DNA from 2 places in the Bacillus sp. V2I10 genome. Region 2 is predicted to be linked to the other one. Evidence: riboswitches for the same ligand, from Rfam matches in the RefSeq annotation. Region 2 holds a riboswitch; the other holds the start of a gene.

Region 1 (8,338 bases), on a different contig from region 2:
ATGACTAAATCATATTGCTGGGCAAGGACTATTTCTCTGTGAGGGCTTCGTTTTGCGGTGTCAATTGAAGAAACCACCACATCACATGCTTCCCAAACGTAGCTTTTCTTCTGCTCAACAGCAGGTATATAAAATTTTTCATGCAGTTCTCTTGCCCATTGTGAAACTAGAGAGGCCGGCACGAGAATTAAGATCTTTTTGGCAAGGCCGCGGATCATGTATTCTTTTACAATCAGTCCGGCTTCAATCGTTTTTCCAAGGCCCACTTCATCTGCAAGTATCGCTTTGCCGTTCATATGCTCAACTACCTGTCTTGCAACCTCTAATTGGTGCGGCAGGGGTGTAAAGTCTGTCAGATGATTTGGAGCCTGCAAGCCTTCAAACGAAGGAACAATTAAATGTTTTTGTACTTCACAGGCGAGTTTGTAATTTTCCCAATTTTCCCAAGGTCCATCATTTTCTAGTTTTTTGAAAAAAGTATCTTGCCAGGATGAATCAAAGTTGATTTTTACATTCATAAATGACAGCCCTTTCAAGCAAAGGTATTGTTATGGTGAATCGTTCACTTTAAGGTGTGAATTGGTAGTTTATTATGATAAAATACAAATAAATCAAGTTAAACACGAACATTAAACTAAAATATATGTTTAATATTTGTGTAAAAATAGATTGATGAATGCTGTTCATAATGGTAGGATGTTAATAAGTAAGAAAGTTGCTAACATACTTACTTTTCAGTTAGCATGGTTCTTTTGTCAAAAATGTCAAAATGTCAAAGAATGTTATCTCTTAGTATGACCAGTTTTACAGAAAATATGAGCGAATGAGAGCAAGGGGAGAGACTGCCGGCGGCTCTAATAAATGAAACCGCAAAAGCAGCGCCGAAGGAGCAAACATCTGTGAATCTCTCAGGCAAAAGAACTCTTGTTTGACGCAACTCTGGAGAGAGTTTGTGAAAGCAGCAAACCACCAAAGGGGAAAGCTTTGCTTATTTTTGGCAAGGTAAACTTTCAGGTGCAGGGACAGAGACTACCTTTTTAGATAAAGGGGGGTCTCTGTCCTTTTTTTATACTTTTTTGGGGAGGCGATTTGATTATGGCGGATTTAAAGCGAACACCATTATTTGATGTTTATAAAGAACATGGTGCAAAGACAATTGATTTTGGCGGTTGGGATCTTCCCGTTCAATTTTCTTCTATTAAAGAAGAGCACGAGGCAGTTCGGGAAAGAGCTGGCTTATTCGATGTTTCGCATATGGGTGAAATTGAAGTGACAGGTGCAGACAGTCTTGCATTTCTTCAAAAGACGATGACGAATGATGTTTCCCTTTTGAAAGACGGCGGAGCCCAGTACACTGCGATGTGCTATGAAGATGGCGGAACAGTAGACGATTTATTAATTTATAAAAAATCAGATACTCACTATTTATTAGTCGTGAATGCTTCAAATATTGAAAAAGATTATGAGTGGCTCATCTCGCACAAATTCGGAAACACAGAGCTGCATAATATTTCATCAAATGTTGCACAACTGGCCATTCAGGGGCCACAAGCTGAATCGATCCTTCAAAAATTAACTGAAACAGATTTAAGTGAAATCAAGTTTTTTAAATTTAAAGATGGCGTTGTAATCGATGATGTACAAGCTCTTGTCTCCAGAACAGGCTATACAGGCGAAGACGGCTTTGAAATCTATTGCCCATCTTCAGAAGCGCCTTCCCTTTGGAAAGCGATTTTAGAAGCAGGCAAAAATGAAGGAATTCTTCCGTGCGGTTTAGGCGCACGCGACACCTTGCGCTTTGAAGCAAATCTGCCTTTATATGGACAGGAGCTTACAAAAGAAATTACTCCGATTGAAGCGGGAATCGGCTTTGCTGTAAAACCGAATAAAGAGGCAGACTTCATCGGAAAAGATATTTTAAAAGAACAAAAAGAAAATGGAACAGCAAGAAAGCTTGTCGGTCTTGAGATGATTGACAAAGGAATACCCCGACATGGTTATGAAGTATACCATGGAGAAGAACAAATCGGCGAAGTAACGACTGGCACACAATCTCCTACGTTAAAGAAAAATATAGGCTGGGCTCTGCTGAAAAAGGAATTTGCAGAACCGGGCACTGAAGTGATTGTGCAAGTGCGCAAGAAACGCTTAAAAGCAATTGCAGTTTCAACACCTTTTTATAAACGACCAAAAAAATGAACTAGTTTGAAAGGGGAACACATCCATGAAACATCGTTATTTGCCGATGACAGAACAAGATCAGCAGGAAATGCTTGATGCTGTCGGAGTATCTCATATAGATGAGCTTTTCTCAGACATTCCCGAGAGCGTGCGTTTTCAGGGGGATTATAAGATCAAGAAAGCAAAATCTGAAACGGAACTGGTGAAGGAGCTGAGTGAGCTTGCTTCTAAAAACAAGGATTTAAGAAGCAATGCTTCTTTCCTTGGTGCAGGTGTATACGATCATTACATGCCGATCATCGTAGATCATGTGATTTCACGCTCAGAATTCTATACAGCCTACACTCCGTATCAGCCGGAAATTTCGCAGGGTGAGCTTCAGGCTATCTTTGAATTTCAAACGATGATTGCTGAGCTTACTGGAATGGATGTGGCAAACTCATCCATGTACGATGGCGGAACTTCTCTAGCTGAAGCTGCGATGCTTGCTGCCGGCCAGACTAAAAAGAAAAAAGTCATCGTTTCAAAAGCAGTTCATCCGGAAAGCAGGGATGTTCTGAAAACATATGCTAAGGGACAGTACATTGAAGTAGTAGAAGTACCTGTGAAAAATGGCGTGACAGATCTTGAAGCTTTGAAGGCAGAAATGTCAGACGATGTTGCAGCTGTGGTTGTGCAATATCCAAACTTCTTCGGGCAAATCGAGCCGCTAAAAGACATTGAACCCATTGCTCATACAGGAAAAAGCATGTTTATCGTGTCTTCTAACCCGCTTGCACTGGGAGCTTTAACACCTCCAGGAAAATTTGGAGCCGATATCGTGGCAGGCGATGCTCAGCCATTCGGTATTCCTACTGCTTTTGGCGGTCCACACTGTGGTTATTTTGCTGTAACTCAAAAATTGCTCCGCAAAGTGCCGGGACGATTGGTCGGACAAACGACAGATGAACAGGGCAGACGCGGGTTTGTCTTAACACTTCAGGCACGTGAACAGCACATAAGACGTGACAAAGCGACTTCTAATATTTGTTCAAATCAGGCTTTAAACGCTTTGGCAGCCTCGGTTGCCATGACGGCACTGGGAAAAAAAGGCGTAAAAGAGATGGCTTTTCAAAATATCCAAAAAGCAAATTACGCTAAAAAAGCATTTGCTGCAAATGGGATTGAGGTTCCATTTGAAGGGGCTATTTTTAACGAATTTGTCATTAAATTAAACAAACCGATTAAAGAGGTAAATGCAAAGCTTATTCAACAGGGCATCATTGGCGGTTTCGATTTAGGCAGTGTATACCCGGAGCTTGAAAACTACATGCTTGTAGCTGTAACTGAATTGCGTACAAAAGAAGAAATTGACCTATTTGTAAAGGAATTGGGGGATGGACATGAATAAGCATGATCAGCCATTAATATTTGAACTGACAAAACCAGGACGAACAGGCTACAGTTTGCCTTCATTGGATATCCCTGAAATCGCTGGAGATGAATTAATTCCAAGTGAATATTTGCGTGCAGATGAAGCTGAACTGCCGGAAGTCTCTGAACTTGATATCATGAGACATTATACAGCTCTTTCCAAGAGGAACCATGGAGTAGATTCCGGGTTTTATCCACTTGGATCCTGTACAATGAAATACAATCCTAAAATCAATGAAAATGTAGCTCGTATGGCAGGTTTAGCCCATATCCATCCTCTGCAGGATGAAAGCACAGTTCAGGGTGCCCTTGAGCTTATGTATGATCTCCAGGAGCATCTCATTGAAATTACCGGAATGGATGAGGTTACATTGCAGCCTGCAGCAGGCGCACATGGCGAATGGACCGGCCTGATGATGATCCGTGCTTATCACGAAGCCAACAACGATTTTAACCGGACAAAAGTAATTGTTCCTGACTCAGCTCATGGCACAAATCCAGCGTCAGCTACTGTAGCAGGATTTGAAACAGTTACGGTTAAATCAAACGAAAAGGGCCTTGTAGATCTTGAAGATTTAAAACGTGTGGTAGGGGAAGATACAGCTGCTCTTATGCTGACGAATCCTAATACCCTCGGACTTTTTGAAGAAAATATTTTAGAAATGGCGAAAATCGTACATGACGCAGGAGGCAAGCTTTATTACGACGGTGCAAATTTAAATGCCGTATTAAGCAAGGCCCGTCCAGGCGATATGGGATTTGATGTCGTTCATTTAAATCTTCATAAAACATTTACCGGTCCTCACGGAGGCGGAGGCCCTGGATCAGGCCCGGTTGGAGTTAAAGCTGATCTGATTCCGTACCTTCCAAAACCTGTATTAGTTAAAAGAGATAATAAATATACGTTTGATTATGATCGTCCGCAGTCCATCGGCCGAGTGAAGCCATTCTACGGAAACTTCGGAATTAACGTCCGTGCTTATACGTATATTCGGACAATGGGACCTGATGGGTTAAAAGCGGTGACAGAGTATGCCGTTTTAAATGCAAACTACATGATGAGAAGACTTTCAGAAGCCTATGATCTTCCATTTGACAGGCACTGCAAGCATGAATTTGTTCTTTCAGGCAAGCGTCAGAAAAAATTAGGGGTGCGTACGCTGGACATCGCAAAAAGGCTGCTTGATTTCGGCTATCATCCGCCTACCATCTACTTCCCATTAAACGTGGAAGAATGCATCATGATTGAACCGACTGAAACAGAATCAAAAGAAACGCTGGATTCATTTATTGACGCAATGCTTCAGATCGCAAAAGAAGCAGAAGAAAATCCTGAAATTGTACAGGAAGCACCGCATACGACAGTTGTCAGCCGCTTAGATGAGACGACAGCAGCAAGAAAACCGATCTTGCGTTATCAAAAGCAATAAAAGGCACACAAAAAGGATTCGCATTTCAAGCGGATCCTTTTTATTTATGCATAAAAAAGTCTGCAGAACAGACTGCAGACTTCCTCTTATTTCTTTGCTTTTATTTTACCGCCCCAGCCCTTAAAACCGCCTTTTAGCGTGTATAGATCATTATAGCCTTTTCTTTTCAGCATTTGAGCTGTGCGTCCGCTTCTGACAGTGTTTTGACAGTAAATGTAGACAGGCTGATCTTTGCGGATTTCCTTATGTCTTTGTCTCATTTGGGATAAAGGAATATTTCTTGCTCCAAGTATATGTCCGCCGTCAAATTCATTTGGCTCACGGACATCAATTAACTGAGCTTTTCTGTATCCTGCACGGAATTCTTCTTCCGTTAATGTTTTCATGATTTTACGCTGATAAAAATAAGAGTAAATCGTGTAGGCTGCTAGTGCACCTAATAGAATCAATAAAAAAATCCATGTTGTCAAGCTGACCCGACTCCTTTATAAGCAACTTTTCTAAGACAAGTTCAAATGAACTTTAATAATATTGGACAAATACTATTATATAAGAGCAGGATCAAATTGTCATCTATGAATAAGACATAATTATTTTCAACCTGGCCTTCTTTTTGATAGACTAGGTAAGGCACAGAAAATGAAATACATACTTATCATGGAAAATGGGGTATGAAGATGGCAAAGGAAACTTGGAGATTTATTGATTCAGGGAATTGTTCCCCGTCCTATAATATGGCGTTAGATGAAGCGCTGCTTGAGTGGAACAGTCAGGGGATCTTCCCGCCGGTAATTCGCTTTTATGGATGGGACCCGGCTACTCTTTCAGTAGGATACTTTCAAAAGGCCGAAAAAGAAATTGATCTTGATGCCGTTAAAAAGTATGGGCTGGGCTTTGTGCGCAGACCGACAGGAGGCAGAGGTGTTCTGCATGACAAGGAGCTGACATACAGCGTCATAGTGTCAGAAGACCATCCTGAAATGCCGAAGACAGTAACCGAAGCTTATAGAGTCATTTCAGAAGGTATTCTTCAGGGTTTCAGAGAACTGGGGCTAGATGCATATTTCGCCGTACCGAGAACGGAGGAAGAGAAACAGGGGCTTAAGAATCCGCGGTCTGCCGTTTGTTTTGACGCACCATCATGGTATGAACTTGTTGTAGAAGGACGCAAGGTGGCCGGGAGCGCACAAACGCGCCAAAAAGGAGTCATTCTTCAGCACGGTTCCATTTTGCTCGATATAGATGAAGAAATGCTTTTTAATCTGTTTAAGTACCCAAGCGAGCGGGTAAAAGAACGAATGCAGAAGAATTTCAAAAATAAGGCAGTTGCTGTCAATGCTTTGCGCAAGAATCCTGTTACAGTGGAGGAAGCAAAGAATGCGTTTAAAAAGGGCTTTGAGATAGGTCTGAATATCTCACTCGAACCTTATACCTTGACAGCTGAAGAACATGCTTTTGTAGAGAAAATTGCAATTGGAAAGTATAATACCGATGATTGGAATTATAAACGATAAGCGACTTGAACCTTAGTCGCTTTTGTTTATTTTTTCTGAAAATTTCTAATTATTTCAAATCATTCCTTATTTTTCTAACTTCGCGTTCTCTTCGGAATTTGCAAGCGACAAAATTCTTCAAAAAAAGTGATTATGAAGTTCCTATCTTCTTTTTTCTCATTATTTCTGCTTCGTTTATGCAGTTTTCAATTTGACAAAATAAAATAGGTTTGTCTGTTTATCCATATATAGTATTGTCGAACGAAAATATAATACTATATATTGATAAAAAGGTGGCTCTGTGATAAATTAAATCAAGTACAAGATAGATAGGGGAGTTGTTTGAATGACCGTTGCACTTAATGAAAATTTAAAACTTGATGTGGACAAGCTGAATCACGATATTTCTTTGTTTCCCCAAGTTCACCCAATAACTGATGATATGAAATTGACTCACAAAGGTGTATCCCGTTTAGTCATGCTTGACCGATACACATTTAAAGACACCGAAAAGCTGACGCTGTCTAAAGGGGACTTCGTTGTTCTGACGATTAAAGAGGATCCTAAATTCCCTGCAAGAGGACTAGGCTATATATTAGAAATAGACTGGCAGACGAAAATGGCAAGTGTACAGGTCGAAGAAGAGTACCGCCCTTCTCTTGAAAAGCCTGAAGAGGTTGAAACGGGTGTGATTTATCGCTCGCTTGATGTCATTGAAAAGCCGCTTGAAGTATTTTATGAGCAAATCGCAAAACGAAATGCAACAGGACTTGCCTCTGTTGAAAAGACAGAAGAGAAGCGCAATGAATGGTTCCAGAAGTTCTACAAGGAATTAGTCGGATTGAACTTTGTACCGGCAGGACGTGTATTGTACGGAGCTGGAGCAGGTACGGACGTTACTTACTTCAATTGCTACGTCATGCCATTTGTACAGGATTCCCGCGAAGGCATATCCGAGCATCGGAAGCAGGTAATGGAAATAATGAGCAGAGGCGGCGGAGTTGGAACAAACGGTTCAACACTGCGCCCAAGAAATACACTCGCACGCGGTGTGAACGGCAAATCGTCAGGTTCTGTATCATGGCTTGATGATATTGCGAAGCTGACGCACTTAGTTGAGCAAGGCGGATCGCGCAGGGGCGCTCAAATGATTATGCTTGCCGACTGGCATCCTGACATTATTGAATTTATCATTTCAAAAATGCAAAACCCTCGTATTTTACGCTACTTAATTGAAAATACGAATGACGAGACAATTAAGAAATATGCGCAGGAAAAACTAAAGTTCAAGCCTCTAACAGAGGATGAAAAAGCGATGTATCAGAGCATTGTGAACTATAAGCAAATTCCTGGCTTCGGCGGATTTAACGAAAAAATCATTAAAGATGCAGAACTGAAACTGGTTACAGGAGGAACATACAGCGTTCATAATTCTGAATTCCTTACAGGCGCCAATATTTCAGTTACGTTAACGAAGGATTTCATGGATGCTGTTGAGAGCGATGCAGATTACGAGCTTCGCTTCCCTGATGTGGAAAGCTATAATGCAGATCAAATGAAAGCCTATAACGAAGAGTGGCACAATCATGGCGATGTCCGCGAATGGGAAAAGCTTGGCTACAAAGTCCGCACATACCGCACAATTAAAGCTAAAGAACTATGGAACTTAATCAATATTTGTGCGACATATTCAGCAGAGCCTGGCATCTTCTTTATTGACAATGCAAATGATATGACGAATGCTAAAGCTTATGGACAAAAGGTTGTAGCAACAAATCCTTGCGGCGAGCAGCCTCTCGCACCTTATTCTGTCTGCAATCT
Region 2 (8,338 bases):
GGTTTTTATTGGAAAGTGCTGTGTAATGGCGAACAAGCTGAAGCTCTGATACTTCTGGGAGTTCTGCTGGTATGTTACGAATCAAATGCTTGGGAAGCTTATCTTGTAAATCAATTTTATCGACGTCACTTTCTGGAAGGCTTGAACCAATACGACCTGAACGACTGATTTCAAAAATTATATCGTTGTATTCAACCATGTACAACCGCCTCCAATACATTTACAAATTGGTCAATCTCTTCTTTTGTCCTCTGCTCTGTTACCGCAATGAGCATTTGATGTCTAAAGCCGTAATCACGGTCTAAATCAAATCCACCGATGATTCCTGCTTTTAGAAGCTTGTCATTGACTTCCTTAGCCGGAAGTGGGAGCTCAACAATAAATTCATTAAAGAATGGTGCTTGATTCATAATCTTATATCCTTTTTCCTTAAGACGATTTGCCATGTAATCAGCTTTATCAAAGTTCAGCTTTGCCATATGGCGTATTCCTTGCTTTCCGAGTGCCGTCATACAAATGGAGGAAGCTAGTGCATTTAACGCCTGGTTTGAACAAATATTGGAGGTGGCTTTATCACGGCGAATATGCTGCTCACGTGCTTGCAATGTTAGCACAAATCCCCTATTGCCTTGTTCATCTGTTGTTTGACCCACGATACGTCCGGGTATTTTACGCATAAACTTTTTATGAACCGAAAAATAACCACAGTGCGGACCTCCAAAGCTCATCGGTATCCCTAAAGGCTGCATATCACCTATCACAATGTCTGCTCCTAGATTACCAGGTGGCTGCAAAAGCGCTAATGCCAGTGGATTAGCACTAACGATCAACATAGCTCCATCTCTCTCGGCAACTTTCTTAATTTCTGTTAAATCCTCAATAGAACCAAAAAAATTTGGATATTGAACAATAACAGCTGCTGTGTCTTTATCGATTTGTTCTTGCAGTTTCTGTAAGTCTGTACAGTCCGCAGCAAGATTTACCTCTTCCACTGTATACCTTTGACCATCTGCTACTGTCTCTAAGATGGCACGCGATTCCGGGTGAACCGCCCTTGATACAAGTACTTTCGAACGTCTTGTTGATGCAATGGCAAGTGATGCTGCTTCTGCAAGGGATGTAAAGCCATCGTACATGGAAGAATTGGCAACATCCATTCCTGTCAGCTCACAAACCATGGTTTGAAATTCAAAAATGGCTTGTAATTCACCCTGGCTAATTTCCGGTTGGTAAGGGGTATAAGCTGTATAAAATTCAGAACGGGAAATCATATGATTCACAACACTTGGAATGTAATGATCATAGGTGCCCGCACCAAGAAAGATCGGGTAGTGATTGGCATGTTTGTTTTGCGAAGCAAGCTGATGCATCTTTTTCAACAGAAGTGGTTCAGGAATCGCATTAGCTATGTTTAAATCCCCTTCCAGACGAATTTCATCCGGGAGATCTTCAAAAAGTTCATCTGTCGAAGAAATTCCTAGAAAGGACAGCATTTCCTCTTGATCTTGTTTTGTATCAGGAAGGTAACGATAAGTCGCTGTCATCTTATTCCTCTCCTTTATTCACAAACGTTTTGTATTGATCTTCATTTAGAAGTGCTTCTAATTCTTCTGAATTTGATATTTCCACTTCTACCAGCCATCCTGCTTCATATGGCTGTTCGTTAATCATTTCAGGCGCATCATCTAACTCCTCGTTTACCCGAACTACCGTACCGGATACAGGGGAATAGATTTCTGAAGCTGTTTTAACCGACTCGATCGTTCCCATTGATTCATTAGCCGTTACTTCATCATCCACTTCCGGATTTTCAACAAAAACGATATCACCTAATTGTTTTTGGGCATAATCAGAAATTCCAATACGCACTCGGTTTTCATCTAATTGCAGTACCCACTCATGTTCCTTGCTATATAATAAGTTTGCTATTGATTTTGTCATTGTCTTTCTTCCTTTCATCCACTTTTAAATTTTATAATATTCAGTTTTTACCAGCCGTAAAGTGCTGGCTTTTTCGTGCATGGTTATCTAAAAATAATCAATTTTTTTGAAATTGCCACACTCTTACTCTATTAAAAATGCTAATAACCTTTTTTATAGAACGGTGATTTTACCACAATAGCATCGACCATCCGCTTACGTATTTCTACTTTAAGTTGCGTTCCTATTTCAGCATATTCTGCTGATACAAGTGCGAGACCCAAGCTTTTCTTTAAAGACGGTGAATGGGTTCCGGATGTAATAAAACCTATTGCCTCTGCCCCTTCAGAAAACACTTTGTAACCGTGACGAGGAATGCCCCTTCCTGTCATTTCAATTCCAACTATTTTTCTTCTTAATCCTTCTTTTTTTTGTGCTGTAAGTATGTCTTTGCCGATAAAATTACTTTCTTTGTTCGTTTTAACAGCAAAACCGATTCCAGCTTCAAGAGGGCTGATTTCTTTTGTGAGCTCTTGACCATAAAGAGCAAGACGTGCTTCAAAGCGAAGAGTGTCACGTGCACCCAGTCCACACGGCTTTAAACCTGTTCCTTTTCCTGCTTCTAGAAGCTTAATCCAAAGTGCTGGCGCTTTATCCGCTGCTAAATAAAGCTCAAAGCCGTCCTCCCCTGTGTATCCCGTACGGGAAACAAGCACCTCCGTAATGCCATCCAGTTTGACATGTTGAGCAAAGTGGAAAACATGAATTCCCGATAAATTGATATCCGTTAGCTTTTGTAAAATGGCTTCCGCCTTTGGGCCTTGAATAGCAATCTGCGCGATTTCACTTGACATATTATGAAGCGTCACATCTCCTTTTATATGCTGCTTCATCCAGTCGTAATCTTTCTCAATGTTTGCTGCATTAATCACGAGTAAATATTTATCATTTCCCAGCTTGTAGACCAGTAAATCATCAACTGTCCCGCCAAATGGATAACACATCGCGGTATATTGTGCTTGATTGATGCTAAGCTTTGTTACATCGTTTGTGACAAGGTAATTAATAAACCTTTCCGCATCTTTACCTTCAACAAGCACTTCCCCCATATGAGAGACATCAAAAAGTCCTGCTTCCTTTCGGACGGCCTCATGCTCTTCTAAAATGCTTGAAAACTGTACTGGCAGTTCCCATCCTCCAAAATCAATGACTTTTGCGCCGTATTTTTCATATGTTTCAAATAGCGGTGTTCGCTTCAATCCGGTTACAATACTCATGGCTACACCTCCAATTAAGATCTCTTGCTAAATAATTTTTCTTTTACCTTTTTACCTGTTTCTGTCATTGCAAGACCACCAAGTGCTGTTTCTCTAAGTGTTCGAGGCATTTCTTTTCCAATCTTGTACATGGCTTCAATGACTTCATCACATGGAATGCGGCTTTCCACTCCTGCGAGAGATAAATCAGCTGCAGAAAAGGCAATGGATGTACCAATCACATTCCGCTTAATGCAAGGTACTTCAACAAGCCCTGCAACTGGATCACAAACGAGACCTAACAGTGATTTCAAAGCAATTGCTGTTGCATTCACCACTTGTTTTGGGGTGCCGCCTTTTAACTCAACTATGGTCCCTGCCGCCATCGCTGTTGCAGAACCGACCTCTGCTTGGCATCCTCCTGCTGCTCCTGATATAAAGGACCGGTTGGCAATGACATACCCAAGAGCACTTGCTGTAAACAATCCCATGACTAAGTCTCTGTAGGAAGTTCCGTCATTTTTGTGAAGCGAAAACAATACTCCGGGTAAAATACCGGCCGCTCCTGCTGTCGGAGTGGCCACAATGACTCCCATTCTTGCATTGCTTTCAGATGTCGCCAGTGAGAAAGTCATCGCATCGCTTATATAACTTCCTGAAAGTGAGTTACCTTGATTCACGTAATTGTTCATTTTAACGGCATCACCGCCAGAAATACCACTAGGTGCAGCTGAGGCATCTTTTTTACCGCTCTCAACAGCTTCCTGCATTTTAAGTAACCGTTCTTCCATCATGCGGATGATCGTCTCTTGATCTCTCCCCGATTTTTCTATCTCCATCATCAACATGACTTCACCAATCGTTTTCTGGTTTTGTGTACAAAATTCAATCAGCTCGTTCATTGACCGAATTTCCATCATGCACCCTCTAACGACGCTTTTTTCACCACATATGGGTGATAGCGTGCTGCGAGTAGCGAAAAGTCATCGCTAGTGCTTAAACGAATATCAAACATTTTATCGTCAATCATAAAGATTTTGGATAAGCCGCCCCCAAGGGAGGCACCACCTACTTTTACCAGCCATTTCCCTCGTTTCGCCGTAATGACCGTTGTATTCGGATGTTCAAAATAAGGGCAGCTGTCTTCAAACTGAATTTCGTAATATAGTCCATATTCTATAGTTTGCTCAATGGCATATTTAATCCTAGAGTCATCTGTATCCATGCCTAGCAATCCGCCAAGAAGGGCTTTATCTGTTCCGTGACCTTGATAGGTTTCTGCAAATGAATCGTAGAAAACAATGTTCGCCTCTTCCGGGCAACCACCTAATAGTTCATGAATGAACTTCCCAATCGATACAACACCAGCAGTATGAGAACTAGACGGCCCTACCATGATAGGGCCGATAATGTCAAAACAACTTTGAAATTCCATGATGTTTCTCCCCTCTTAGACCGTTATAGGCTGTTGAAACAATGGATATCCGTTACAAATCGCTTTTGTTGTTTCTTTTGCTTTTTCTAACACGACTGTATCTCCTTTACTCTTTAAAACAGCTGCGATCACTTCTCCGATTTTAACCATTTCTTCCTGCTTCATACCGCGTGTCGTTAAAGCTGCTGTTCCCATTCGGATGCCGCTTGTGACAAATGGGTTTTCAGTATCATAGGGAATCGTGTTTTTGTTGACTGTAATACCGGCTGCTTCTAGTAATCTCTCTGCTACTTTTCCAGTTAAATTCCAAGGACGAACGTCTAATAGAACGATATGGTTGTCCGTTCCACCCGAGACAAGAACCGCGCCTTCTTTCCTTAAAGTTGAGCCAAGTATTGCTGCGTTTTCAATGATTTGTTTAGCATAGATCATAAAGCTCGGTTCCAAGGCTTCTTTAAAGGAAACCGCCTTTGCCGCAATAATGTGCATGAGAGGCCCCCCTTGAATCCCTGGGAATACAGCTTTATTTATTTTCTTTATCATGTCTTCATCATTTGTTAAAATGATTCCGCCGCGTGGACCGCGCAATGTTTTGTGCGTGGTGCTTGTCACCACATCTGCATATGGGATGGGCGATGGATGAAGACCTGCTGCCACAAGCCCGGCAATATGTGCCATATCCACCATCAGTTTAGCACCAACTTGATCTGCAATTTCTTTAAAACGTGCAAAATCTATCGTTCTTGGGTAGGCACTTGTCCCCGCAATAATCAATTTTGGTTTTTCTTTTTTCGCGATTGCTTCAAGCTCATCATAATCTATCAAGTGAGTATCTTCTCTCACACCATAAGACACAATATCAAACCACTTCCCAGAGATGCTGACGGGACTTCCATGTGTTAAGTGTCCACCATGTGAAAGATTCATCCCCATCACTTTATCGTTAGGCTGAAGCAGTGCATAAAAAACAGCTAGATTTGCTTGTGCACCTGAGTGCGGCTGTACATTTGCATACTTGGCACCAAAAAGCTTGGTTAGACGTTCAATCGCTTTTTGTTCTGCCACATCCACATATTCGCACCCGCCATAGTAACGCTTCCCAGGATAACCTTCTGCATACTTATTAGTGAGGACAGACCCCATGGCTTCCATTACCTCTTTACTCACGAAGTTTTCTGATGCGATTAATTCTAACGTATTATGTTGTCTTTCTCTTTCACTTTCCATGGCATTATAAATCTCTGAATCATAGTTTTGCAGACTCATTAACATATCCTCCTCTAGTTTTTCTTCTAAGCTCCGTTTTTCCTTTCCTCACACAAAAAAGACAGAGGAAAGGCATGATAAATATCTTGCCTTTCCTCTGTCCTTTTTACCTGAGAGATTACCTTCTGTATGAAAATGTTACAAAAAATTCGGTCTTGTAACAACCTTTCATCAAAAAGATTCCCCTTTGGTGGCTTTTCAGCTCTCTCCAGAGGTGCGTCCAATTGCAGTCTTTTTTACCTGAGAGTTTCTATCCCAAGGTTATTTTGGGACTTGCTCCTTCGGTGCCGAATAGATTACTTCGGTCTCTCCCACAATCATCATCCGCTGTTATTATTTTACTTTATTAGTTGTATATTAACGGACTTTAATAAAAAATTCAATAATTATCTGAAAAAATTTTATTTTCAGAAATTATAACATGAACGATATAGAGCTTTTCTGACACATCATAAATATTCGTTGGACTTTCTTGGGTAACTGCCGTAGAAAACCAATTCTTCAAATTATTCAGCTTGTGGCCCTTACACTGGATTGGTCCTTCAAAAAGGTAGTAAAAAAAGACATCCAATCCTTTTTTCCTTAGAACATTAAGCTTTAAATTTAGGGGGATTAGTATTACCAACTGCACAGGTAACAATGGTTAGTATTCCATTTCCATTAGTCCGGGTATCTATGCTGCTATAGCTCATAAACCAATCGTTTGTTTATTACGTTAACAACAATAACAACAATAACAACATATATAATGATATATATGTTTTAGTATACAATAAAGTTAAAAACAACACAGTTCACATTGTTATTTTGAAACTTAATCTAAATAGGAAAAGTAGAATCTATCAAATGGATAGATTCAATCACCATGGTTATATGGAACAAAATTGTAAAATGGGAAATTCGTTAACCAAAGGGGGAAAGAGTAATAATAATGTATTTCTTTCAGATAAATCATATATGTCGACATATGTATTATCGTATATATCATCAATATAATTGTCTTCATTTTATGGTTAAATGATATGAAATCTAAAAAGTATACTCTAAATAGCTAACAGAGTGGTGTTTTTTAAACCCTGTAAGCAGTAATAAGATCGTTAAGCTTTAAACGGATCAATAAAGTGAGAGATTTTCTCTTCACTGAGATATAAGTAAGTCAATTCATTATTTGATTCCATATTAAGTAAACTGAAAGAATAGTATTTTTTGAGATAAATTAAAAATATTCTTGTTTAAAGACCATAACTGAAGGTTTCAATGAGTTTACACTTTAAATGTAAACTCATTGGTTATATATACCATGAAACTACCAAAACAAAATAATTGAATAGTCTGAAAATCATTAGTATAATAGAAAAAAGGTCAAGGAGTTGGTTTCCTATGGAAAGGAATTTGCTTAACATACCACCACAACCCGAAGTAAACGTCACGGATTCTGAATTTGCTGAAATGGTGTTAAACAAAGCCCTTCGTAATTTCCGAAAAGAGCAAATCCGAAAAGAGATTGACCAGTCATTACAGGATCGAAACAAAGAAGAATTCCTACGATTAACAGAGAAATTGAAAAATATTTCTTAAAATGTTGTATTATTTCGAGATGATTTTGAAATGAACTTAACATAATCAAATGTTATCGGCATACTAAAAAGGATCTTCGTTGAAGATCCTTTTGTGCTGGCTTATTTAATTAATGCACCCTTTAGTTCAACAATCATTATTTCACACCACCGTATAATTATCTTCCAATGTCCTTATTTTTGGTCAGATATTACTCCAAATGTAGAGGCTTTAATATATGTTTGTCCTTGTAATGATCCAGTTGCTCAGATGTCCCAGTTACAACAACTCCAATAATTTCCACATCACTTTTTTTCTCCTCTATAAAAAACTGGATAGCCATGTTCGGCTAATAAATCAATATACAAATTAACATATGTTTTGACATATATTAATTTGTATATGTCAAAAACATTATTAATAATAAATTATTGTTGCTACACTAAATTATATAACTAGTTACTAGTTATATAATGATGAAAAAATTGATACAGGATGAGAATTATGCTCATCCTGTATCAATTTTTGGTTTTAGAGTGGTGGCTTATGGATTGTTCCTTCCTGAAACAACTCTTTTAGCATGTGACGGGCATAACCTTTAGCCTGTCCAAATGTTACTTTTGCGGGTAACGGCGCTTCACTTGCATCCACAATAACATCAATAATACACGGTTTTTTTGCAGATATCGCTTTTTTCAATGCAGGTAGTAAATCCTCTGGGTGTTCTACATGATATCCTATTCCTCCGCAAATATCAGCATAACGGGCAAAATCTGGGTTATGTAAATCGGTACCAAATTCAGCATTGCCCATTACTTCTTGTTCGAATTTAATCATTGCAATTTTATGATTATTAAGAACAATTACTACAAGTGGAAGATTATATTTTACAGCGGTGACAAAG

Evidence for each region. Region 2 has a riboswitch for glycine ahead of glyA (serine hydroxymethyltransferase). Riboswitches for the same ligand answer to the same signal wherever they lie in the genome.
Region 1: it holds a riboswitch for glycine, as region 2 does, so the genes downstream of both, gcvT (glycine cleavage system aminomethyltransferase GcvT) here and glyA (serine hydroxymethyltransferase) in region 2, are expected to answer to the same signal.

What each region holds. Positions count from the first base shown of each region.
Region 1 covers NZ_JAUSYV010000001.1:1,937,175-1,945,512, forward strand. The annotation lists gene QFZ72_RS09780 (DEAD/DEAH box helicase) at 1-518, opposite strand, end outside; glycine riboswitch at 824-934, shown strand; gene gcvT (glycine cleavage system aminomethyltransferase GcvT) at 1,096-2,199, shown strand; gene gcvPA (aminomethyl-transferring glycine dehydrogenase subunit GcvPA) at 2,225-3,571, shown strand; gene gcvPB (aminomethyl-transferring glycine dehydrogenase subunit GcvPB) at 3,564-5,024, shown strand; gene QFZ72_RS09800 (rhodanese-like domain-containing protein) at 5,111-5,482, opposite strand; gene QFZ72_RS09805 (lipoate--protein ligase family protein) at 5,702-6,538, shown strand; gene QFZ72_RS09810 (vitamin B12-dependent ribonucleotide reductase) at 6,864-8,338, shown strand, end outside.
Region 2 covers NZ_JAUSYV010000002.1:173,548-181,885, forward strand. The annotation lists gene gcvPB (aminomethyl-transferring glycine dehydrogenase subunit GcvPB) at 1-199, opposite strand, end outside; gene gcvPA (aminomethyl-transferring glycine dehydrogenase subunit GcvPA) at 192-1,544, opposite strand; gene gcvH (glycine cleavage system protein GcvH) at 1,546-1,941, opposite strand; gene gcvT (glycine cleavage system aminomethyltransferase GcvT) at 2,082-3,197, opposite strand; gene sdaAA (L-serine ammonia-lyase, iron-sulfur-dependent, subunit alpha) at 3,212-4,093, opposite strand; gene QFZ72_RS28100 (serine dehydratase beta chain) at 4,093-4,611, opposite strand; gene glyA (serine hydroxymethyltransferase) at 4,627-5,877, opposite strand; glycine riboswitch at 5,972-6,092, opposite strand; glycine riboswitch at 6,095-6,201, opposite strand; gene QFZ72_RS28110 (IDEAL domain-containing protein) at 7,258-7,455, shown strand; gene QFZ72_RS28115 (pyruvate oxidase) at 7,966-8,338, opposite strand, start outside.